DNA from 4 places in the Uliginosibacterium sp. 31-12 genome. Region 1 is predicted to be linked to each of the others. Evidence: predicted binding sites of a transcription regulator. Region 1 holds the regulator's gene; each other region holds the start of a gene.
The links. The regulator sigma-54, encoded in region 1, starts transcription at its own class of promoters, with help from an activator protein. The targets are predictions, from matches to a motif close to TGGCACGCTTNCTGCTNA.
Positions count from the first base shown of each region.

Region 2: the regulator sigma-54 is predicted to act here: its motif matches at 4,529-4,546, upstream of nifB (nitrogenase cofactor biosynthesis protein NifB).
Region 3: the regulator sigma-54 is predicted to act here: its motif matches at 3,448-3,465, upstream of nifV (homocitrate synthase).
Region 4: the regulator sigma-54 is predicted to act here: its motif matches at 4,618-4,635, upstream of Q3Y64_RS11745 (polymer-forming cytoskeletal protein).

Region 1 is NZ_JAUOOA010000006.1:32,087-37,799, reverse strand. It holds gene recA (recombinase RecA) at 1-216, shown strand, start outside; gene recX (recombination regulator RecX) at 222-686, shown strand; gene lptB (LPS export ABC transporter ATP-binding protein) at 667-1,389, shown strand; gene Q3Y64_RS12275 (RNA polymerase factor sigma-54) at 1,424-2,932, shown strand; gene raiA (ribosome-associated translation inhibitor RaiA) at 2,951-3,280, shown strand; gene Q3Y64_RS12265 (PTS sugar transporter subunit IIA) at 3,416-3,901, shown strand; gene hprK (HPr(Ser) kinase/phosphatase) at 3,870-4,817, shown strand; gene Q3Y64_RS12255 (putative Na+/H+ antiporter) at 4,879-5,713, opposite strand, start outside.
Region 2 is NZ_JAUOOA010000001.1:721,232-726,944, forward strand. It holds gene Q3Y64_RS03375 (hypothetical protein) at 1-197, opposite strand, end outside; gene Q3Y64_RS03380 (nitrogen fixation protein NifZ) at 214-471, opposite strand; gene Q3Y64_RS03385 (nitrogen fixation protein NifZ) at 455-862, opposite strand; gene Q3Y64_RS03390 (4Fe4S-binding leucine-rich repeat protein) at 855-1,646, opposite strand; gene Q3Y64_RS03395 (hypothetical protein) at 1,643-2,215, opposite strand; gene Q3Y64_RS03400 (iron-sulfur cluster assembly accessory protein) at 2,233-2,640, opposite strand; gene Q3Y64_RS03405 (4Fe-4S binding protein) at 2,648-2,851, opposite strand; gene nifB (nitrogenase cofactor biosynthesis protein NifB) at 2,903-4,528, opposite strand; gene Q3Y64_RS03415 (FAD-dependent oxidoreductase) at 4,735-5,713, opposite strand, start outside.
Region 3 is NZ_JAUOOA010000001.1:568,860-574,572, reverse strand. It holds gene Q3Y64_RS02625 (nitric-oxide reductase large subunit) at 141-2,414, shown strand; gene Q3Y64_RS02620 (SirB2 family protein) at 2,470-2,853, shown strand; gene Q3Y64_RS02615 (Rrf2 family transcriptional regulator) at 2,913-3,350, shown strand; gene nifV (homocitrate synthase) at 3,496-4,626, shown strand; gene nifW (nitrogenase-stabilizing/protective protein NifW) at 4,642-4,959, shown strand; gene Q3Y64_RS02600 (nitrogen fixation protein NifZ) at 4,956-5,432, shown strand; gene nifM (nitrogen fixation protein NifM) at 5,425-5,713, shown strand, end outside.
Region 4 is NZ_JAUOOA010000005.1:249,064-254,776, forward strand. It holds gene Q3Y64_RS11720 (LacI family DNA-binding transcriptional regulator) at 1-177, opposite strand, end outside; gene Q3Y64_RS11725 (hypothetical protein) at 477-1,034, shown strand; gene Q3Y64_RS11730 (ATP-binding protein) at 1,118-2,557, shown strand; gene Q3Y64_RS11735 (hypothetical protein) at 2,554-3,072, shown strand; gene Q3Y64_RS11740 (sigma 54-interacting transcriptional regulator) at 3,069-4,460, shown strand; gene Q3Y64_RS11745 (polymer-forming cytoskeletal protein) at 4,694-5,302, shown strand; gene Q3Y64_RS11750 (sigma-70 family RNA polymerase sigma factor) at 5,608-5,713, shown strand, end outside.

The DNA.
Region 1 (5,713 bases):
TCGCGTGAAGGCGAAGTGATCGACATGGGCGTCGATCACAAAATCGTCGACAAGAGCGGTGCCTGGTACGCCTACAACGGCGAGAAGGTCGGCCAGGGCAAGGACAATGCACGTGAATTCCTGCGTGCCAATCCGGCGCTGGCACTCGAGATCGAAAACAAGGTGCGTGCCAGTGTGGGGGTTGCCGTGATGCCTACTGTGGCTGAAGCGGAGTAAGCTGTTTGAAGAAGCCCGCCGCTTCGCTCAGCTCGACAGCCTTGCGTCTGCTCGCCACGCGCGAACATTCGAGGCTGGAGCTGCGGCGCAAGCTGGCGGCAAGAGCCGGCGCCGACGATGATGTCGAAGCCGTGCTGGATCGCATGGCAGAGACAGGTCTGCAGTCTGACGAGCGCTTTGCCGAGAGTTTCGTGAGATCGCGCGCCAGCCGCTTTGGTGCCGCGCGCATCCGTCGTGAGCTGGATGACCGGGGAGTGGATCGCGAGACGGCAGCTGGCGCCATGGGCGAGGCTTTGCAGGAAGATGAACTGATGCGCGCGCGCAGCGTGTGGCAGAAAAAATTCGGGGTGTTGCCGCAGGATCACAGGGAGTGGGCGCGTCAGGCGCGCTTCCTGCAGACCAGAGGGTTTGCGGTCGACATCATCAGGAAACTCTTGAAAGAAACACTGGATGAGTCTGCTCAGGGTTAGCAATCTGCAGAAACGCTACAAGGCACGCACCGTGGTGCACGACGTGTCCTTCGAGGTTGGCAGTGGCGAAGTGGTGGGCTTGCTGGGGCCGAACGGCGCAGGCAAGACCACCTGTTTCTACATGATCGTCGGCCTCGTACGTGCCGATGGCGGCAAGATCCATCTCGATGGAACCGAGCTCACCCATTGGCCGATCCACAAACGGGCGCACCAAGGGCTCTCCTATCTGCCGCAGGAAAACTCGGTGTTCCGCAAACTTACGGTCTCCGAGAACATCATGGCGGTGCTGGAGTTGCAAAAGCTCTCCAGCGCAGACATGGCAAAACGTCTGGATGAGCTGCTGGATGAACTCAACATCGGCCATTTGCGCGAAGCGACCGCTATGTCCTTGTCCGGCGGTGAGCGCCGCCGCGTCGAAATCGCGCGTGCGCTGGCCACCCGTCCGCGTCTGATCCTGCTGGATGAGCCTTTTGCCGGCGTTGATCCGATTGCAGTGATTGATATCCAGAAAATCATCAGTTACCTCAAGGCGCGCGGTATTGGCGTGCTGATTACCGACCATAATGTGCGCGAAACCCTCGGTATTTGCGATCACGCCTACATCATCAATGCGGGTGAGGTGCTGGCTGGCGGCAAACCGGCAGAAATCGTGCAGAATGAACAGGTACGGCAGATTTACCTTGGCGAACACTTCCGCCTCTAGGCTTGGCCGCTCCGCACCTCCCCGTCTGTAAAGAATGAAACCCTCGCTTCAGCTCCGCCTTTCCCAGCAACTTGCGCTCACCCCGCAGTTGCAGCAATCCATCAAGCTGCTTCAGCTGTCCACGCTCGAACTCAATCAGGAGATCGAACGCATCCTGCTCGAAAACCCGATGCTGGAGCGTGAAGGCGGTGACGAAGAAAGTGATGGACCCGTCCCTGTCGAGGCGGGCGAAGCCAGTGTGGCGACGGCGGGTGAGGAATACCGCATCGAATCCTCTGCTTCATCCTCCGGCGATGAGGATTTCGAGTCGCCGAGCGTGACGGACATGCCGGACAACATCGGAGAGGCTTACGACAGCGTTTCGGATGATGATATCGGCGAAGCTGCCGAATGGCGCACGGAAGGCGCCTCGCGGAATGGCGGTGGGGACGACGATGATTCCGACTTTCAGGAATTCCAGGCCGCCGCTACTTCCTTGCGGGATCACCTGCTGGGGCAGGTCGCCCTGATGCCGCTGGTTGATCGTGATCGTGCGCTGGTGCAGCTGATCATCGAAGCGCTGGACGACGACGGTTTGTTGCTGCAGGACCTCGAGGAACTTCTGCCGCTGATTCCGGCCGAATGGGAAGTAGAACTCGATGAGTTGAACATTGCCTTGCATCAGGTCCAGAACCTTGACCCCGCCGGCATCGGCGCTCGCAACTTGCAGGAGTGCTTGCTCCTGCAGATTCGCGCTTTGCCGGAAAGTGCCACGCGCGATCACGCCATGCTGATCGCGGACGGCAATCTGGAATTGCTGGCTGCGCGCGATTTCGCGCGCCTCAAGCGGCGCCTGGGCTGCAATGATGATGCCTTGCGCGCAGCTCAGGAACTCATTTGTCATTTGAATCCGCGTCCGGGGGCTCAATTTGCACCGATGGAAACGCGCTACGTGATTCCGGACGTGGTGGTGCGCAAGCAACGTAGCGGCTGGACGGTGAGCCTCAATCCAGAGGCCATGCCGAGACTCAGGATCCATCGGGTCTACGCCGATATACTTCAACAGAACAGGGGCGTAAGTAGTTCCTTATCGGGACAGCTGCAGGAAGCCAAGTGGCTGATCAAGAATGTGCAGCAGCGATTTGACACCATCCTGCGTGTTTCGCAGGCCATCGTCGAACGTCAGCGCCAGTTCTTTGATCATGGTGAAGTGGCCATGCGTCCGCTGACCCTGAGGGAAATCGCCGAAGAGCTGGAGCTGCATGAGTCAACGGTGTCGCGGGTGACCACCCAGAAGTACATGGCCAGTCCCCGCGGTGTGTTCGAACTGAAATACTTTTTTGGCAGTCATGTTTCCACCGATACCGGTGGTGCATGTTCAGCAACGGCGATACGCGCGCTGATTCGCCAGCTGGTCGCGGCCGAAGACGGGAAAAAACCCCTGTCGGATGCCAGGATTGCCGAATTGTTGGGCCAGCAGGGTATCGTGGTGGCACGCCGGACGATTGCGAAATACCGGGAGTCGCTGAATATTCCGCCGGTCAGTCAGCGCAAGTCGATCTAACAGGAGAGGAGTAGTTTTATGAATCTCAACATCACCGGCCATCATCTGGAAGTCACTCCCGCTTTGCGCGAATATGTGGTTTCCAAGCTCGATCGGGTGATTCGCCATTTCGATCATGTTACGGCGACCCATGTGACCCTCTCGGTACAGAAACTTAAGCAGAAAGCAGAGGTGACTGTTCACGTGCGCGGCAAGGATATCCACGTGGAAAGTGAAGACGACGACCTGTATGCCGCCATTGATGCGCTGGCAGACAAGCTGGATCGTCAGGTTCTCAAGCACAAGGAAAAGATCAGCGATCACAACCGTGAATCGATGAAACGGCAAGGCGCTGAGAGCGCCAGCTGAAGCGCTGGACGCAGCCGGTCTGGACAGGCAGAATTGTCCGGCCGGCGATGGTTGAGGCTTTCTGCCTCAACCGCTCTGAAACCCAGAAAGCGGCGAGCTCCGGTCCGGAGACTCGCCGCTGTGCTGTAAAGACTCATGAACCTGATTTCGCAGATCCTTGACCCCGTGCGCATCCGTGTCGATGTAGCGGCCTCCGCGCGTGACGGCCTGTTCGCCGCCATTGGCGAGCTGTGCGAGCGCGACAGTGGCCTCGCGGCCCGCAAGCTGGTGGATGCACTGAACCAGCGCGAAAAGCTTGGTTCGACAGGGCTTGGGATGGGAATTGCGATTCCGCATCAGCGCATCAAAGGTCTCAAAGAGCCGCTGGGCGCTTTCCTGCGCACAGCTAGCCCGATCCCTTTTGATGCGCCGGATGGGTTGCCGGTCAGTCTGTTCTTCGTGATGCTGGCGCCGGAGCAGGCCAATGAGACCCACCTGCGTCTGCTCGCCGAACTCGCCCAGATGTTCAGTGACAAGGGGTTTCGTGACACCCTGCTGAGCGCACCAGATTCCGCCGCCATTGCGGCAGCCTTCCAGAACTGGAGCCTCCATGCGGCGAGCGAGCGTAGCTCAGCTGTTTGAAGTCAATCGCGCAGCCTTGCAGCTGCGCCATGTGGCCGGGCGTTTGGATTCCTTCCTGTCGGTGTCTGACAATCGGGTGTGGCCCGCTGATCTGGTTGGCCACCTCAACATGATTCACCCGAATCGTTTGCAGATCCTCGGTGAGGCTGAGTTCGCCTGGGCGCGCCGGCAGAGCCGGGATAAGCTCGATCTGCACATGATGGATCTTTTTGCCGCCACCCCGCCCGGCATGATCGTGGCAGATGACTGTGAAGTGCCCGAGCTCTTCCGCCGCGCCTGTGATGAGGCTGGGGTGCCAGTAATGGCTTCGCCGCTGGAGTCCGCCCGGATAATCGATGTACTGCGCGCCTATCTCTCGCGCAAGCTGGCCGAGCGGGTTTCACTGCATGGGGTGTTCATGGATGTGCTGGGGGTCGGGGTGCTGATCACCGGCGACTCGGGGGCCGGCAAGTCTGAACTGGCGCTGGAACTGATTTCGCGTGGCCACGGTCTGGTGGCTGATGATGTAGTCGAAATCTCGCGCGTAGCCGCCGGAGTGCTGGAAGGCCGTTGTCCGGACATGCTCAAGGACTTCCTCGAAGTACGTGGCCTGGGCATTCTCAATATCCGCACCATCTTTGGCGAAACGGCCTGCCGACGCAAGATGAAGCTCAAGCTCATCGCCCACTTGCAGCGCCGTACCGGGGCCCAGAACGAGCCCCTGCGCCTGGCGCTGGATGATGAAGACACGCAGGATGTTCTGGGGGTGCCGGTGCGCCGGGTTGTGCTGCCAGTGGCTGCGGGCCGCAACCTTTCTGTGCTGCTGGAAGCGGCCGTGCGCAACACCATCCTACAGTTGCGTGGGATCGATTCCACTCAGGAGTTCGTGCAGCGGCAGCGGGATGTGCTGGATCAGGATGATCCTTACGATCGTTGATTCCGCGTTGGCACATGTAAAAAAGCCCGCACATCAGCAGGCTTTTTTACGTGTGCTGCGCTCAAAGCAGGAATAGCGCCGCCATGGCGACCAGCGTGGGAGGCAATGCGGCCAGTAGAAGTGGCAGCGTGCCGATCGATTCGTCGGCAAAGTGGCCGCGCAGCAACGAAACGCCGGCCGGGTTCGGTGCATTGGCAATCACGGTCAAGCCGCCTCCAGCGACCGCCCCGGCAACCAGGGCGTATTTGAAGCCATCGCTGAGGCCTTCAACGAGTGAGCCCAGATAGGTCAGTGCTGCGTTGTCGGTAATCGCTGTCAGCGCGGTGGCGCCGAAAAATACCGCCTGTTCGCTCATGCTCATCAGGAGTGGGCTCAGCCACCATTCCTGCAAGCCTCCGAGCACCACCAGACCACCGAGGAAAAAAGCCACCAGCAAGGCTTCGGTCACCATCAATGGGCTCTGGTAGCGCTTGTAGGCATGCGTGAAGCCGATGAACGCCATTAACAGGCCGATGCAAACGATAGGGTAGTGGGCAAAGAAAACCGTGGCGGCCAAGAATGTTATATGAATAAGATTGACCGCTAACGGGGTCGTCGCTCCGCCGGCCATTTCGCGTTCAGGCAGGTTCATCAGCTCCTTACGGAACAGCCAGCAGACTGTAGCGGTATTGATCAGCACCGCAACGGCGGCCTTCCAGCCGAACATGCTAAGCATGAAGCCGGTGTCCCAGCCCCAAGCGCCCGCCACCATCAGCACAGGGGGGGCCGCGTAGGAGGTGAGCAGGCCACCGACAGAAATATTCACAAAGAGCACACCGATGGTGGCGTACTTGAAGCGCTCGCTCATTTCGCGCGCATAGAAGTTGTCGCGTAGCATCAAGGCGGCGACGGTCATT
Region 2 (5,713 bases), on a different contig from region 1:
CCGTCCGGATCCACATTGCGCGAGCAACAGGGGCTGGTGATCAGCCAGCCTTCCTCAGTGGTGGTGACAGCGGGTTTCACGTAGCGGTAGCGCTTGCGCTCACCCAGCGCACGGGCGATGCGCCGGCGCGTGAGCTCCCGTTCGCTGACGAGTGGATTCGCCGGCTTGAGGAGGCTGGGCAAGCGGGCCACGGCCATGTGCCTGACTCGCGCCTCACAGAGGCGCGATCTCCTCTTCAAGCACCCCGATCACGCAGGGGCGATTACCCGGCGTGTGGCCGCTGAACTCAACCATGTAGACCGGAATGTTGGCCTCTTCGTGATGGCCGATCTGAACGATTTCGCCCTCAGTGCCGAGGCCAACCAGCAGCGCCTCGGCTTCCACCTCGGGGTAGGAACCATCATTGAAGATCTCGACCTGCGCAGTAACACGCTGGCCCCACTGGAATTTCGCTTCACGCAGCTCGAACATGATCGCGCGCTCCTTCTACAGAAAGGTTCTCTTCATCGGCCGCCTCCACGCCGGGGCGCAGATTCTTGAGGCGGGCGATCTTCTCTTCGCCGAGCGCTTCCATGACGTGCTCCGGCAGCTTGTCGATCGACACCAGCTCGCGTCCGCGCATGCCAACGCGATTGCCGGTTTCGATGAACTCGACGGCGTAGATGTAGTACTGCTGCAGGAAATTGCCGATGCTCGTCACGAAGCCAACATCGCCCTTCTTGGCAAGGACTTCACCGATGTCCTTGCCGCAGTAAGTACCGTCATTGCGGATCGTGTAGCGCGTAACCACGCGCTCGCCATAACTGAATTCGGGCGGTGCGGTGAGTTCCACCGTATCGCTGTCGCGGCTGATATCACCCATGGCAGGCTCCTTCGTGAATGCCCAGTTCCTCAAGGCGCGCACAGGCTGCGTGGCGCACCTCTTCTTCGTGATCGAGCGCGAGGCGGCGGGCCAGTGCCACACCGGCGCGCTGCGCCAGCTCCCAGCGCACTTCCCAGGCCGGATCGCCGGCCATGCGCTCCAGGAAACTCTCAGGCAGGCGCTGCACCACCTCGCGCCGGATCGCCAGTTCGCGGTCGTCGCACAGGCGCAGCAGCTCGGGCATTTCGAGGCGCTTGACCGCTTCCAGCCGAACCTCCCATTCGGAGTCCCGCAGCATGCGCGGCAGCAGGGCCTTGGGTAGGCGACGGGCAACGAGCTTGCGCACGTAGTAGTCCTCGTCATCGGCCATGGCCAGGAGCTCGCTGCCTTCCAGGCGCATCGCCACCCGGATGCGGACCTCGCGGTGTGGATCGCGGCGCAGGCGCACCACCTGGTTCAGTGGCAGACGCACCGCCACCGACAGGCGCACGGTCTCATCCTCATCCCCGATCAGGTGCTGCAGGCGGAACACATCGGCATGGCGGCAGGCAATCGCACGCACTTCGAAGTAGGGATGGTCGAGGTAGTCGTTGCCAAGGCCCGGATTCCACTTGAAGAAGCGGTCGATGCGTTTGGCGTAACGATCATGCACACAAGCGTGGCCACGCTCGCAGCGCGCGGTGGATTCCGCTACCGGGCAGCTTGCGCAATCGAGTTCGCCACCTTCCCAGTCGAGCACCGGGATGTCCGGGTCGTCCGCATGCCATTCGCCATTGATCATCATGCGATCACCTCGCTGCGTTCGTCCTCATCCTCGTAATCGGCATCTTCACGGCCGATACGGGCGATCACGCCAGCTAGCACTTCGTGCCCCACCTTGTTGCGCGGATCGAGCTCGGCGAGCTTGGCGACCATTGCGCGGCCAGCCTCGATCTCGCCCAGACGCAGGGAGAGATAGGCAAGGCCCTTGAGGCTGAAGAGGTAGAAGCGCGGCAAGGCTTCGAGTGCGGTGAAGCGCGGGTCAGGCTGAACCGCGCTCCATTCGCGTGCGACGCCCAGTGCCGCGCTGGCCATGTCCAGCGCCCGCAGGGCAATTGCGCGCGCCTCGGCGATACGGTTGCCGTAGAAGTGGAAGCGGTACAACGCGATCAGGGTGGCCGGGTGCTGCGGTGCCAGTTGATGGGCGCCTTCGAGTAGAGCCTGGGCTTCCGCCACCTGATGGCGAATCATGCCGGCCTGGGCGATCAGGAACTCAGCTTGCGCCGGCAGCCCGGCGCCCAGTACGGCGGCATCCAGCCCGCCGAAATCCAGGTCGTCGCCAGGCAGTTCGTGATTCACCGGGGTGCCGGACATGGTTTCGTCTCCCTGACTCAGCTGCGCCGGATCGAGGCGATGGACACGGTCGCCACCGCCGGTGCCGAGGCGCCATGGCTGTGGCCATGCGCGTGATCGCTCGGGCCGCTGCTGCTGCAGGCGCAGGGCGCCTGGTTCGGGTTGATGAAGCTCAGCCCGCTTTTAGTCGGCGTATCCGTGAAGTCGATCGTCACCCCTTCCAGCAGGAGGCGCGAGGCCGAGGTGAAGAACATCTTCACGCCAGCGACTTCGACGATCGAGTCGCCCGCCTGCGGTGCGGCTTCGACGCTGAATTCGGCATTGAAGCCGGAGCAGCCGCCTTCCGTGACGTGCAGACGGAAGCCGGCGCCTTCAGGCTGGCCGGAGAAGCGCACCATGCGCGAGATGAACTTGTTTGCTGCAGGGGTGAGCGTGACGTTGGTCATGATTTCCTCAGGCGGTTACCAGTGGCAGGATGCATTCATCGACCGGGCAAACCGCCAGGCACTGCGGGGTGTCGTAATCCCCTTCGCACTCGGTGCATTTATCCGGATCGATGATGAAATAGTTTTTCAGCTCGCTGATGGCTTCGTTGGGGCATTCCGGCTCGCAAGCCGAACAACCGGTACACAACTCGGCGATGATCTTGAGTGACATGGCGATCTCTCCTTTTCGGGGGGCGACGAGGGGGAGGGAGGGTGTGCTGGCTCAGGCTGCGGCGGTATAAGCGCCCTGGCGGATCGAGGCATCGCCTCGCGCCTGGTGCTCGATCTCGCCGCTGGCGATGCGCTTCCTGTAATCGGCGAACCAGGACAAAGCGGCCTTCTCGATGAACTCATCGACGTAGGCATCCACCGGTTCGATACCGGCGCCCTTGAGTTCGTCACGCGGGCAGGCGCCGATCTTGGCCACCAGCACGGCGTGGCAATCGTTGATTGCGCGCACCACCGAGGGCAGTTGCTCGTCCTCACCAAAGCCGCCCTGGCAGTACTGATCGACCCGGCGATGGCCCACGAACAGCGCTTCCGCTGCGGAAACTTCGAAGACCTGGAATTCGGTGACGTGACCGAAGTGCTCATTCACGCGGCCGCCGCCCTTGGTAGCCACCGCCACCAGCACCTTGATGCTGTCATCAACTTCCAGCTCGCCTTGCGAAGCCAGTGCTTCGACCTTGGCGGCGTGCTGGGCCTGGCGTTCGGTTTCGACCTTGTCCTGATAGCTGCGGCGACGATCAAGGTCATACACCACTTCCATCTCCTCGATCTTGTCGAGGGTGAATTCTTCGCTGCGGTCCTCGCCCAGCAGGCCAACGGCATCCGCGCGGCACTGACGGCAGTGACGCATCAGGTTGGCGCCGCCCATGCAGGCGTCCTGCACGGCCTTGAGCTCTTGTGCGCTCGGGCCACGCTGGCCGTTGAGACCGAAGTAGGTGCCGTGTTCCGGCTCGGAGATCAGCGGCATGATGTTGTGCAGGAAGGCGCCACGGGCCTTCACTGCCTTGTTCACCTCGATCATGTGCTCGTCATTCACGCCAGGGATCAGCACCGAGTTGATCTTGGTGAGCACGCCGCGTGCGGTGAGCATTTCGAGGCCTTTCATCTGCTGCTCGTGCAGGATGCGGGCGGCCTCGACGCCGGTGACGCGCTTGTGGTCCCAGAAAATCCACGGATAGATCTTGGCGCCGATCTCGGGGTCGACCATGTTGATGGTGATGGTCACGTGATCGATGTTGTATTTGCAGATCTCGTCGACCAGATCAGGCAGGGCCAGGCCGTTGGTGGAGAGGCACAGCTTGATGTCCGGCGCCTGCTCCTGAAGCATGCGGAAGGTTTCAAAGGTTTTCTTCGGGCTGGCCAGCGAATCACCCGGGCCGGCGATGCCGAGCACCGTCATCTGCGGGATCTCGCTGGCGACGGCCAGCACCTTCTTCACCGCCTGCTCGGGGGTGAGCTTCTGGCTCACCACGCCCGGACGCGACTCGTTGGAACAGTCGTACTTGCGGTTGCAGTAGTTGCACTGGATGTTGCAGGCCGGTGCCACCGCCACATGCATGCGGGCGTAATGGTGGTGAGCTTCTTCGGAGTAGCAGGGATGGTTCTTGACCTTGTCCCAGATCTCCTGCGGCATGTCATCCGGGCCGCCGGAGGTGCCGCAGCTGGCTTTGCCTTCACCGCCATGGGTGCCACAACCACCGCCGGTGGCGGGCAGATCTGCGGGAGCTGCCAGGGCATTGCCACTGGACTTCAGGTCGGCGATGTTGATGTAACTGGCGGCAGCTTGCATGGCGGACTCCTTGATCTTCTTGACGCGGGCATTGGGGCGGGTGATTCCCACATAGCCAGTTCCGTGCCACGCCGTTTATTTGCTTTAAATCAAACACTTGAGAGGTTTTGTCGGAATTGCGCAGGCGCGACAAAACAGGCAATCGCGACGACAAAGCGAACAGGGCTGACAGGCATGCGTCAGCTTTGGCCGATCTGCGCCGCAGCAGAAATGAGAAGGCCGCCCGAAGGCGGCCTCGCGTATTGCGGCATCTGATTTCAGATCGGCTGGCTGGCAGCTTCCATGCGTTGCAACAAGTCCTCGTTCAGCGCCAGCGCGAATTCGCGCCACAGCGCTGCCAGATCTCGGCGAATCGCTTGTACATAAGCGTGGTTCAGCGTCTGTTCCAGGGGAAAACCGGAGATGGCGCAGGAGCTGGCGTTATGCGTCTGGGCCTGGCTCAGCAGATCGGTCGAAAAGCCCATGAATGGCGCCAACAAGGCGGGCGTGAGACTTGCACGGCCATTTTCAACAACGGCTTCGGCGAGTTCCAGCGGCAGCGTGTGCAGGTATTCCAGGGCCTGTTTGTAGGTGCCCGCAACCACCTCGGTCAGCACCAGTTGCGTGATGTCTTCACGCTGCTGCCGGATCAATGCCTGCTTGAAACCGAAGACATATTTGTCGATCGACTCCTCGCGCAACAAGGCCACCATACGCGCAAATTTTTCAAGCCCGAGATGGTTGTCCCGCAGGTCGGCGCGCGAGGAGTGGCGCAGGGCGGTGGGCGCCGAGAGTTGCTGCCAGATGCGTGCGGCGGCATCCAGCGCACCTTCGAGATAGCCGGCCGATTGCCCGGCGGTTTCGCTGCCCCCAAAGATCAGTTTGTCGCCCCACTGGGGCGCGGCCAATTCGGCCACGCCATCCTGGGGATGGGCGGCAGGCTCGGCGATATCCAGCGCCGAGCAGGTAAAAGGCTCCTGAGCCCAGTCGCGCATGAACAACTCGCCCTCGGCGGCGGCCGGGCCGAAGAGCTGGGCGAACTGGCTGAAGACCATCAGCTCATGTACCCGGCTGACGGCGATGCGTACCGCTGGGGGCAGGGCCGAGATGCCGCCCAGCGCGGCCGGGCTGCCGTTCTCGCCGCAGGCATCGAAGACTTCGCCCAGCACGGCCTGGGCGTGGGTCACGAAGGCGTTGCCGGCTAGCCCGCTGCTGCGCCAGAACGGCAGCGGATAACGGGCCACGGCCTTGCACTGC
Region 3 (5,713 bases), on a different contig from region 1:
ATCTTCCGCATAAGCAAATGCCGTGCGCAGGCAGCACGATCGATCCGGACACATAAGATTCACTTTTATTGCATCTTTTAAAAGATTCACATAAAGTGCCTCTTATAAACACCCGTCCTCACCTTCTGGAGAATCCGGACATGAAATCGTCACGCAAGCTGTGGCAATGGCTGGCAGCAATCTTCTTGCTGTCGTTTGCCGTGCTGGGCTGGATCGGCCATGAGATCTACCTCTCGGCCCCGCCCATTCCGACCCGCGTCGTCGCCAGCGACGGCAGCGTGGTCTTCGAGGAGGGCCAAGTCATGCACGGCCAGGAGGCCTGGCTGTCGGCCGGCGGCCAGCAACTCGGCTCGGTCTGGGGCCACGGCAGCTATGTGGCGCCGGACTGGTCGGCCGACTGGCTGCACCGCGAGGCTATTGGCCTGCGTGAAGCGCTCGCACAGAAAGCCTTCCAGCAAAGCTACGCGACGCTGGCGAGCGATCAGCAAGCGCTGATCGGCGCCCGCGTGAAGAGCGAGCTGCGCAGCAATACCTGGGATGCCGCCAGCGGCACAGTCACCCTGAGCGTGGAGCGCGCCAAAGTGGTGCGCGAACTGGTGCAGCACTACACTGGCCTGTTCGGCAGTGACACGTCGCTCGACGTGCTGCGTGAGCAGTACGCGATGGTCAAGGACACCCTCAAGGATCCCGCAGACCTGAAGGCCCTGCCGGCCTTCTTCTTCTGGTCGGCCTGGTCTTCGGCCACCGACCGCCCGGGCGAGAAGGACCTCTCCTACACCAGCAACTGGCCGCACGAACCGCTGATCGACAACGTGCCAACTACCGGCAACGGCATCTGGTCCATCGTTAGCGTGGTGCTGCTGATCGCCGGCGTGGCCTTCATGATTGCCTGGCATTCGGCATCCAAAGAAGAAGACGACCCGACCCCGCCGGCCCATGACCCGCTGTTCGAACTCAAGCCGACGGCCTCGATGCGCGCCACCACCAAATACTTCTATGTGGTGATCGGCTTGATCCTGCTGCAGGTGGTGATGGGCGTGGTCTCAGCCCACTACGCGGTGGAAGGCCAGAGTTTCTTCGGCATCCCGCTGGCCGAAGTGCTGCCCTTCACGGTGAGCCGCACCATCCACACCCAGCTTGGCGTGCTGTGGATCGCTACCGCCTGGCTGGCCACCGGTCTTTACATCTCGCCGGCGCTCTCCGGCCATGAACCGAAGTTCCAGGCGCTCGGGGTGAACGTGCTGTTCTACGCCCTGTTGCTGATCGTGGTCGGCTCGATTGCCTGCGGCTGGATCGGCACCCTGCAACGCCTGGGCACCAACTTCAGCTTCTGGCTCGGTAACCAGGGGCTGGAATACACCAGCATGGGCCGCATCTGGCAGTACGGCCTGTTCTCCGGCCTGATGATCTGGCTGGGCCTGATGGCGCGCGGCCTGTGGCCGGCCCTCAAGAAGCCCTCCGAATCGCGTGGCCTGATCGCCATGGTGTTCCTGTCCGCCACCTGCATCGGCGGCTTCTACGCCAGCTCGCTGATGTGGGGCCAGCACAGCCACTACTCGATGATCGAGTACTGGCGCTGGTGGCTGGTGCACCTGTGGGTGGAAGGCTTCTTCGAGGTGTTCGCCACCGCCGTGATCGCCCTGATCTTCACGCGCCTCGGCCTGATCCGCTCGGCCTCGGCCAACGCCGCGATCGTGATGGAAACCATCGTGTTCCTGTTCGGCGGCATCCTCGGCACCCTGCACCACCTCTACTTCACCGGCACGCCGACCTCGGTGATCGCCATCGGCGCCATCTTCTCGGCACTGGAAGTGGTACCGCTGGCCCTGATCGGCTTCGAAGGCTATCGCAACTATCAGCGCAGCCAGGCCGCGCCGTGGGTGGCGAGCTACCGCTGGATCATCCTGTGCTTCGTCGCCGTCGGCTTCTGGAACTCGGTGGGCGCGGGCCTGCTGGGCTTCTCGATCAACCCGCCGATCTCGCTGTACTACATGCAAGGCCTCAACATGACACCGGCACACGGCCATGCCGCGCTGTTCGGGGTGTACGGCATGCTCGGCATCGGCCTGATGCTGTTCTGCCTGCGGGGCCTGATGCCGCGCGAGAACTGGCAGGATGTGTGGCTCAAGCGCATGTTCTGGATGCTCAATATCGGCCTGGCGATGATGGTCTTCATCTCGCTGGTACCGGCCGGCATCTACCAAGCCTGGGCCAGCGTCAGCGAAGGCCTGTGGTATGCCCGCTCGCCTGAGATCGTGCAGTCCGCCGTGATGCACACCCTGGTGTGGCTGCGTGTGCCGGGCGACATCGTGTTTGCCATCGGCGTGCTATGCCTCGGCGTGTTCGCCTTGCGCCTGCTCGGCAAGCGGCGCCAGCCCGAAGCAGTTGGGCAGGTCCGTACCGCCGAACGCTAAGCTTCAGCCCCCGCCCGCGCCCTCCAGCGCGGGCTTTTTCTTGCACAATCCCGGCATGGACTACCTCACGATCAAGGCCCTGCACATGTGGTGTGCCGGCCTCAGCATCAGCCTCTTCAGCCTGCGCGGCGGCCTGCAGCTGGCGGGCATCGACTGGCGGCGCTGGCGCCTGCTGCGCATCGCCCCGCATGTGGTCGACACGGTGCTGCTGAGTGCGGCGATCTGGCTCGCCACCCTGCTGCAGCAGATTCCCTTCGTGCATGGCTGGATCACCGCCAAGGTGCTGGCGCTCATCGCCTACATCCTGCTCGGCCGCCTGGCCCTCAAGGCCGGCCAGCCGCCCCGGCGCGCAGCGCTGGCTTTCGGCGGCGCGCTGCTCTGCGTGGCCTACATCGTGGCCGTGGCCATCACCCACTCGGCCAGCCTCGGCCTGTTTTGATGCAGCCGCCAAGGGCGTAAGCCTGTATCGTTCGCAGCAGGAAAAGATCGTCGCCCGCCATGAAACTCACCACCTTCACCGATTACACCCTGCGCGTGCTGATGTACCTCGCGCTGAATCAGGACCGCCTCGCCACCATTCAGGGCATCGCCGAAGCCTATGGCATCTCGGAAAGCCACCTGATGAAAGTGGTGCAGCATCTAGCCAAGACCGGCGTGATCGAAGCCCTGCGTGGCAAGGGCGGCGGCATCCGCCTGGCCTTGCCGGCGAGCGAGATCCGCATCGGCCGGGTTGTACGCGAAGCCGAGGGCGACGGCCCGATCGTGGAATGCTTCAGCGCCAACGACACTTGTCGGATCACTCCGAACTGCAAGCTGGCCGGTGCCCTGCGCCGCGCGTTTGACGCGCTCTACACCACGCTGGATGAATACACCCTGGCCGATCTCACCCAGCAGCCAGCCGCGCTGGTACAAATCCTGAAGATCGTGCGCAGCTGACGCTGCTGTCGCAAATCCTGCAGGGTTTTGTCACCAAGCCCCCACACAAACGCTCCCACCTCTTAATTTATCCCTTTTAAATCATGCGGATAAGTTCTGGCACCGTGCTTGCTGAATACAGTCAAGGCAACCAAAGGGGCTGGGCATGGGCCGCAGGATCATCATCAACGACACCACACTGCGCGACGGTGAGCAAACCGCCGGCGTAGCCTTCAGCGCCGCCGAGAAGCTGGATATCGCCCGCCAGCTCGACGCGCTGGGCGTGCCGGAGATGGAGGTTGGCATCCCGGCCATGGGCGAAGCCGAGCGTGACTGCATTCGCGCCATCGCCGAGCTGGGTCTGCAAGCCCGGCTGATGGTGTGGGCCCGCCTGAATGAACGTGACATCTCCGCCTGCGCCGGTCTCGGCGCGCAGCTGATCGACATCTCGGCACCCTCTTCCGACCAGCACCTGGCCAGCAAGCTGGGGCGCCCGCGCAGCTGGTTGCTCTCCGAGATCCATCGCCTGGTGCATTTCGCCCGCGACCTTGGCCTGGAAGTGAGTATCGGCATGGAGGACGCTTCACGGGCCGACCCCGCCTTTCTCGCCCAGATTGCCGAGGTAGCGGCCCGGGCGGGCGCGCGTCGCCTGCGCTTTGCCGACACCCTGGGCATCATGGAGCCCTTCGGCGTGGAGCGCGCCATCAAGGCCTTGCGCAAGACGACCCGGCTCGAAATCGAGATGCATGCTCATAACGATCTGGGCATGGCCACGGCCAACACCCTGGCGGCAGCACGCGCCGGTGCCAGCCATCTGAACACCACGGTCGGCGGGCTTGGAGAGCGGGCCGGCAATGCGGCGCTGGAAGAAGTCGTGCTCGGTTTGCGTCAGTGTTACAAGCTCGAAACCGGCGTTGAACTGTGCAATTTTCCGGTACTCGCCCAGTGCGTAGCCAAGGCTTCGGGGCGACCGATTCCGGCACAGAAAAGCCTGACCGGGTCGAACGTGTTCACGCATGAAGCAGGCATCCATGTTGATGGCCTGCTCAAGGACCCGCACAACTACCAAGGTTTCGATCCGGCCATCGTCGGGCGGGAGCATCGCGTGGTGCTGGGCAAACACTCCGGCACCCGTGCCGTGAAGTCGGTCTTCGCCGCCCTCGGGCGCCAACTCGGCGATCTGGAGGCACACCTGCTGCTGGAGATGGTGCGGCGTTTCGTCGCCCTCGAAAAACGTACCCCGGACGAATCCGAACTGATGCTGCTCTTCAAGGGCCTGCATCAGGAATGCTGCTGACAGAGAGAGGTCATCATGAGCACCGAGCACCCTGACTTTACAGACGATCTGGCCGAGCTCGAATCGGCCGAGGACTTCCTCACCTACTTCGGCATTGCATTTGATCCCAAGGTTGTAAGGATCAATCACCTGCACATCCTGCAGCGCTTTCACAACTATCTGAACGGGGCCGGCAAGGCGCCGGAATACGAAACCTGGAAACATCTGCTGGCTCGCGCCTATCAGGACTTCGTTCATTCCGATGCGCTCACCGAAGGAGTCTTCAGCGTTTTCAAACGTGCTCGCGGCATCCAGACCGTGGCGATCACCGCCATTGGCAGGAGGCAGCCATGAGACCGCGCTGGGAGCTTGGCGAAAGCCTGCGCGTGACGCGCAATGTGCGCGACGACGGCACCTTTCCCGGCGCCACCCGCGGCGAGCTGCTGGTGCGCCGCGGCAGCATCGGCACGGTGGTCGACATCGGCAGCTTTCTGATGGATCAGGTGATCTACTCACTGCACTTTCTTGAGCAGAACCGCATAGTCGGTTGCCGCGAAGAAGAGCTGCTCGGCTTGGACGAAGCCTGGATCGACACCCGTTTCGAATCGCGCGAACGCGTGCTCAGCGCACGCGATCTGGCCATTGGCGGTGAAGTGCGCGTGCCCGCCGGTGCGCGCGGCGAAATCCTCAAGGTACTCCGCGATCTGCCGGAAGGCCCGGCTTACCACGTGCATTTCGAGTGCTGGGCGGGCCACCCGCTGATCGTGCGCGAAGCTGCGCTTGCCCCCGTTTCAACCTCGTTGCCGGAAGCCTGCTGCAATGTCTGAAATCGCCTCCCCCTCCCCCGTAGTCGCCGCCACTCCAGCGTCCGCCACGCCCGCCAGCCCTGCCGCCTCGGGTTACCTGGCGCTCAAGCAGTCTCAGGCCCTCTTCAAGACCACGCCCGAGCGCCTCGACGCCGAGCAACGCCGCAAGCTCGAGGCCGTCGTCAATCGCCAGCGCGCGATCGAAACGCGCATCCTCGGCAGCCGCCAGGCCACGCACGTCGTGATCAGTCCGGAGGCAGTCACCCACAGCATTGCCGAGATTGCCGCGGGCTTCAGCAATG
Region 4 (5,713 bases), on a different contig from region 1:
GCGCGCCAGCGCACTGGGGCGGAAGCCAAGGGTATCGATGCACTGAAGCACGCGGGTGCGCGTCTCCTCGGTCACATGTTCGCTGCCATTCACCACGCGCGACACGGTCTGCTTCGAAACGCCTGCCAGCTTGGCCACGTCGGCCAGAGTCACCCGCTTGTCTGCCGCTGAATTCATCCTCTTTCCTTTCTCTTGCCCAACGAACCCGCATTGAAGCAATGCCATGCGCCGTACGAGGGCATTATTTCGGCGATTATGGCGTGAAAAGCCGCCTGGCGCATCGTTCCTGCACGCACCGAAGCCGTTCAAAACCCGGCCAGATCATCTGTGTTGAAACGCTTTTTTCAACATCTTCGAGCAAACTGCGCCCTGCTACCGAAAACAAGCCCGAATGCTCAGCGCGCGGAGCACTCTAGCCGAGAGCCCTTGCCTCCCGGCCAAGCGCCGGACGGTTCCTCGCGGGCATAATCACGGCCATGTCAGCCCCCACCAGCCTTCTCTACCTCGACACCCTGCTGTGCCTGCGCCAGCACGACAATCCGTTCGACGCCGACAGCCCCTACCTACTGCTCTTCGCCGGCCAGCCTGGCCCACAACCACAGGCCGATGTAGTCCGCATCACCAGCCGGCACTGGCACAACCGCACCCGCAGCGGGCGCCTGCATCTGGTTAACAGCTGGATTCATCACGATGTGCGCCCCGCCAGCGTGCTGCTGGTGGCCATGCTGGAGCAGAACTGGCAGCTCGATCTCAACGATGCCGCCCTCGAATCCTTGCGCCGCGCAATGCAGACCCGCTGGAGCCATTTCGTGCGGCGCATGGCGTCTGCCAGCCTGCCACTGGCAGCCCAGCATGCCTTCAAGCGCCAGCTGCAATGCCTGTTGCGCAATGATGCCCTGATCCAGATCCGCCCCCTGCCGCTGAGCACCCTGCATGGCACTCTGCCCGCACTGAACTTCAGCGGGCACGGCGCCCGCTACCGGGCCAGCTTTCACACTCGTCGCCTGCAGGCGGCCGGGCTAACACTCGCCTGACGCGCAGCGGCCTTCCGTCGCCCCGAGGGGAACCTGCGCCAGCAACGCAGGTACAAACAGGGGCTGCTTTGTACCCGTGCCCGATGCACCTGCCCTATCCGCTCTCCCTTCCCAAGCTGCTGCTGCTCGGTTTCGTACTGGTCGCCCTGCCTGCAGTGCTGGCCTTGTTCGGCGCCTATTTCTCGCTCGCCCAGCTCAGCCAGCGCAGCGAAAGCGCGATCACCCGCGCCACGACCATCACCCGTGACAGCCGTGCCCTCAGCGAACATCTCACCGCCCTGGAGCGCCTCGCCCGCCAGCAATTGGTACTCGGCGACGAAGCCGGGCTCGGCACCTATGCCCGCCAGCGCACAGCCTTCAACGAAACCGCCGAACGCCTCCAGCGGCACGCTGACACGCTTGATCTCGGCAGCAACCTGGATACCCTGCGCTTGGCAGAAAAGAGCATCTGGCAAAGCCTGCAGCCAGCGGAACTGAGCCAGAGCCGCGGCCCGGCTTTGCTCAAAGCCTTCGCCGCCATGAACGACAGCGCCAGCCTCATCATCAGCCAGGCCGACGCCCGCATCGAGGCTGACATCCAGTCACTGCGGATCGAAGCGGCAGCAGCCCGCCGCCAGTTGCTGCAGCGCTTGTGGATCCTGATCCCGATCAGCCTGCTCCTGGCGCTGGGCATCACCGCCCTGATCCGGCGCCCCTTCCGCCAGATCGAGGAAGCCATGCGCGGGCTCGGCGAAGGGCGTTTCGACACCCCGATCCGTGTCACCGGCCCGCGCGACATGGCCCTCCTCGGCCAGCGTCTGGACTGGTTGCGCACGCGCCTGCAGGCACTCGACGCGCAGAAGACCCGCCTGCTCCACCACGTCTCGCACGAACTCAAGACGCCGCTCACCGCCCTGCATGAAGGCACCGCACTGCTGCTCGACAAGGTGACCGGCCCGCTCAACACCGAGCAGCTCGAAGTCGTGCAGATCCTCGCCAGCAACTGCCAGCGCCTGCGCAAACTGATCGAAAACCTGCTCGATTACAGCGGCCTGCGCTTTGCGCCGGGCGATCTGCGCCGCGAGCAGATCGCGCTGACGGAGCTCATTGCCCTGCTCATTGCCGACCACAAACTCGCCGCCGCGGCGCGCAACATCCGCATCGCCTGTGAAGGCGATGCGCTGAACTTACAGGCGGACCGCGAGAAGCTCCGCGTGATCCTCGACAACCTGCTCTCCAACGCCCTCAAATACGCCCCGCCAGGCAGCAGCGTACTCATCCGCAGCAGCGCTGGGGCCGGCCAGATCTGCATAGAAGTCTGCGACGAAGGCCCCGGCATTCCGCTCGAGCTGGCACCTGGCATGTTCGAAGCCTTCGTTCAGGGGCCGGCGCCGCAGGGCAGCCCGGTCAAGGGCAGCGGGCTGGGCCTGTCCATCGTGCATGAACTCGTCGCCCTGCATGGCGGCGAAGTTTCGCTACACCCCAATTCCCCCCAGGGCACGCGCGCCTGCGTCCGCCTGCCGCTCACCGGGTCTCCAGCATGAAAGCCCTCTCCAGCCTGCTGCTCGCCAGCGCGCTCGTCTTGCTCGCTAGCGCCTGCAGCACTACCGAACTCAGGCATGTTGGCCTGCTTCAGGCAAGCAGCGAAGCGGATCTCGACATCCTCCAGCAGAGCAGCCGGATCCGCGCCATGAACCCGGCCGAGCTCGCGGCCGAAGCCGACAGCCTGCAAAAACACTACGCCAGCAAGCGCAGCGAAGAACGGCGCCTGCAGCTCGCTCTGTTTCACGCCATTGCCCCCAGCCCGCCGGCCGACCGTGCGCGTGCCCTGAGCCTGCTGGATCTTCCCCCCTCGGACGCCAACGGCCGCGGCCGCAATCACCCGCTGGCGCAACTCTTGCTGCCCATGCTGCAGGACATCCGCCGCCTCGACGACGCCCAGGCCAGCAGCCAGCAGAAACTGCGCGAGGCGCAGGCAGGCAATGAACAGATGCGCCAGAAGCTCGACGCCTTGCGCGAGATCGAGTTGAAAATGCAGGAACGCCCGAAAGCCAAATGACTCAGACCCCCACCGCCCCCGAAGCTGCCAACGCCCGCGTGTTGCTGGTTGACGACGACCCCGACCTGCTGCGCCTGCTCTCGATCCGCCTCAAGGCCAGTGGCTTTGCCATCCGCTGTGCCGACAGTGGCCCTGCGGCCCTGGCGGCAATCGCCGCGCAGCGGCCGGACATCATCGTCACCGATCTGCGCATGGCCGGCATGGACGGACTGGCTCTCTTCGACGCGGTGCGCCAGCAGCATCTCTCGCTACCGGTGATCGTGCTGACCGCCCACGGCAATATCCCGGAGGCCATCGAAGCCACCCAGCGCGGCGTGGCCGGTTATCTCACCAAGCCTTACGACGCGGGCGAGTTAATCGCGCAGATCCGCCGCGCCATCGGCAGCTCGGGCGATGCGGGTGAATCGCGCAAACCGGCGGCCTGGCGCAGCGAGATCCTCACCCGCAGCGTGCTGATGGAAGACTTTCTGCGCCAGGCCGAGTTGGTCGCCGCCAGCGAAGTCAGCATCTTCATCAGCGGCCCCAGCGGTGCCGGCAAGGAGCTGCTCGCGCGCGCCATCCACCAGGCCAGTCCGCGCGCCGGCAAGCCCTTCGTGGCCATCAACTGCGGGGCGATCCCCGAGCAGCTGCTCGAATCCGAGCTCTTCGGCCATGTCAAAGGCGCCTTCACCGGCGCCCATCGCGACCACGACGGGCTGTTCCAGTCCGCGCGCGGCGGCACGCTCTTCCTCGACGAGATCGGCGACATGCCCACGCCCCTCCAAGTCAAACTGCTGCGTGTGCTGGAGGAGCGCGAAGTACGCCCGGTTGGTGCCACGCGCAGCCTGCCGATCGATGTACGCATCCTCTCCGCCACCCATCGCGATCTGCATGTTGCACGTAGCGAAGGGCGTTTCCGCGACGATCTGTACTACCGCCTGAATGTCGTCAGCCTTGCCCTCCCCTCGCTGGCCGAGCGCCGTGAAGACATTCCGCTGCTCGCCCAGCACTTCCTGTTGCGCCTCGCCGCGCGCTACAAACGTGCCGTCACCACCTATTCGCCGGAAGCCATGGCGCTGCTGCTGGCGGCGCCCTGGCCCGGCAACGTGCGCCAGTTGCTGAACGTCGTCGAGCAGACCGTCGCCCTCTCCACCACCCCGGTAATCCCCGCCGCGCTGGTCCAGCGTGCGCTGCAGGATGAGGGCGGCGCCATCGAATCCTTCGAGGAAGCCCGCCAGCGCTTCGAGCGTGACTACCTCGTGCGCCTGCTGCGCCTCACCGACGGCAAGGTTGCCCAGGCTGCCCGGCTCGCCCGGCGTAACCGCACCGAGTTCTACCGCCTGCTCGCCCGCCACCACCTCGAAGCAAGCGCCTTCAAGGACGCCACAGATCCGGCCGGGCAGGCCTGATCCGGGCTGTCGCCGATTCGCGACAGCGCCTCGCCCGGCGGCAAGGGGCTTTGCCTGCAGCGGCCCGAAAAGCTGTCGCCGCAAGGCGACACCCGAGGCCCGAACGAGATCTCACAAATAACAATCAACCCTTTGATTAATAATGACTAGTTGAATCTGGCACGGCCTCTGCACTGTATCTCCTTGTCGGCGCTTCGCTCCTTGAAGGCCGCCCCGCTCACGAAGGAGACCAGATGTTCCATAAAGCCCTGCCCCGCAGTTCCGAAGCCGCAGCGGAGCGCCAGCCCCGCGTCACCCACACGCCCGGGGCCTATCCGGCGCTCCAGCCGCAGAACCGCCTGCGCGACGCGGCCGAACTGAACGCCGCCCAGGCCGCTCAGCTCGCCGCACAGACCAGCAGCCCGGACACCCGCCATACACCCGCCCCGGCGGCAGACACCGAATCGCCCAGCCGCCTGGTCGTCGGTCCCGAGGTCAAGCTCAAGGGCGCCGAAATTCTGGATTGCGACACCCTCATCGTCGAGGGCCGCGTCGAAGCCACCATGGATAGCCGCGTGCTGCGCATTGCCGAGAAAGGCGCCTTCTCCGGCAAGGTCGGCATCGATGTCGCCGAAATCCACGGCCACTTCGAGGGCGACCTGACTGCCCGCGACAAGCTCGTCATCCACGCCACCGGCCGCGTACGCGGCACGATCCGCTACGGCAGCCTGCTGATCGAAGCCGGCGGCCAGATCAGCGGTGACGTGCAGGCACTGGAACACGCCCGCTCAACCGAAACCCGCAACTCAGGAAAGGAGGCCGATCGCCCGAAAATCAGCGCATTGATCACTTCGGCGGCCTGATGCCGCCGGATGTTCGACAAACGGGTGGGCGACGTCCGCCGCAGCGTTCGCTGCAAGGCGCTGCGGTGCGCCCGCCAGTTTGTTGAACCGCGCTTGAAGCCGTCCGGTGACCTATCCTTCCTCCTCAGGTCAGCTGGCTGCCTCAAGCCACCACACTGCTCACTACTTCAGGCCCGGCTCAGACCGGGCCTTTTTTTGTGCCGGGCAAAACGCTTTACCACCCTCGCCGGATATGTATAAAATGATAATCATTCTCATTTAGTTCATCATGCCCGATACACATCCTCGGGCACAGGGAGTCCGCCGTGTCCGCCACCGCTGCATCCATCGCTGATTTTGCATTCCACCGGCAAATCGAGGCGCTCTATACCGAGCACCATGGCTGGCTGCGAGGCTGGCTGCGCAAGAAAC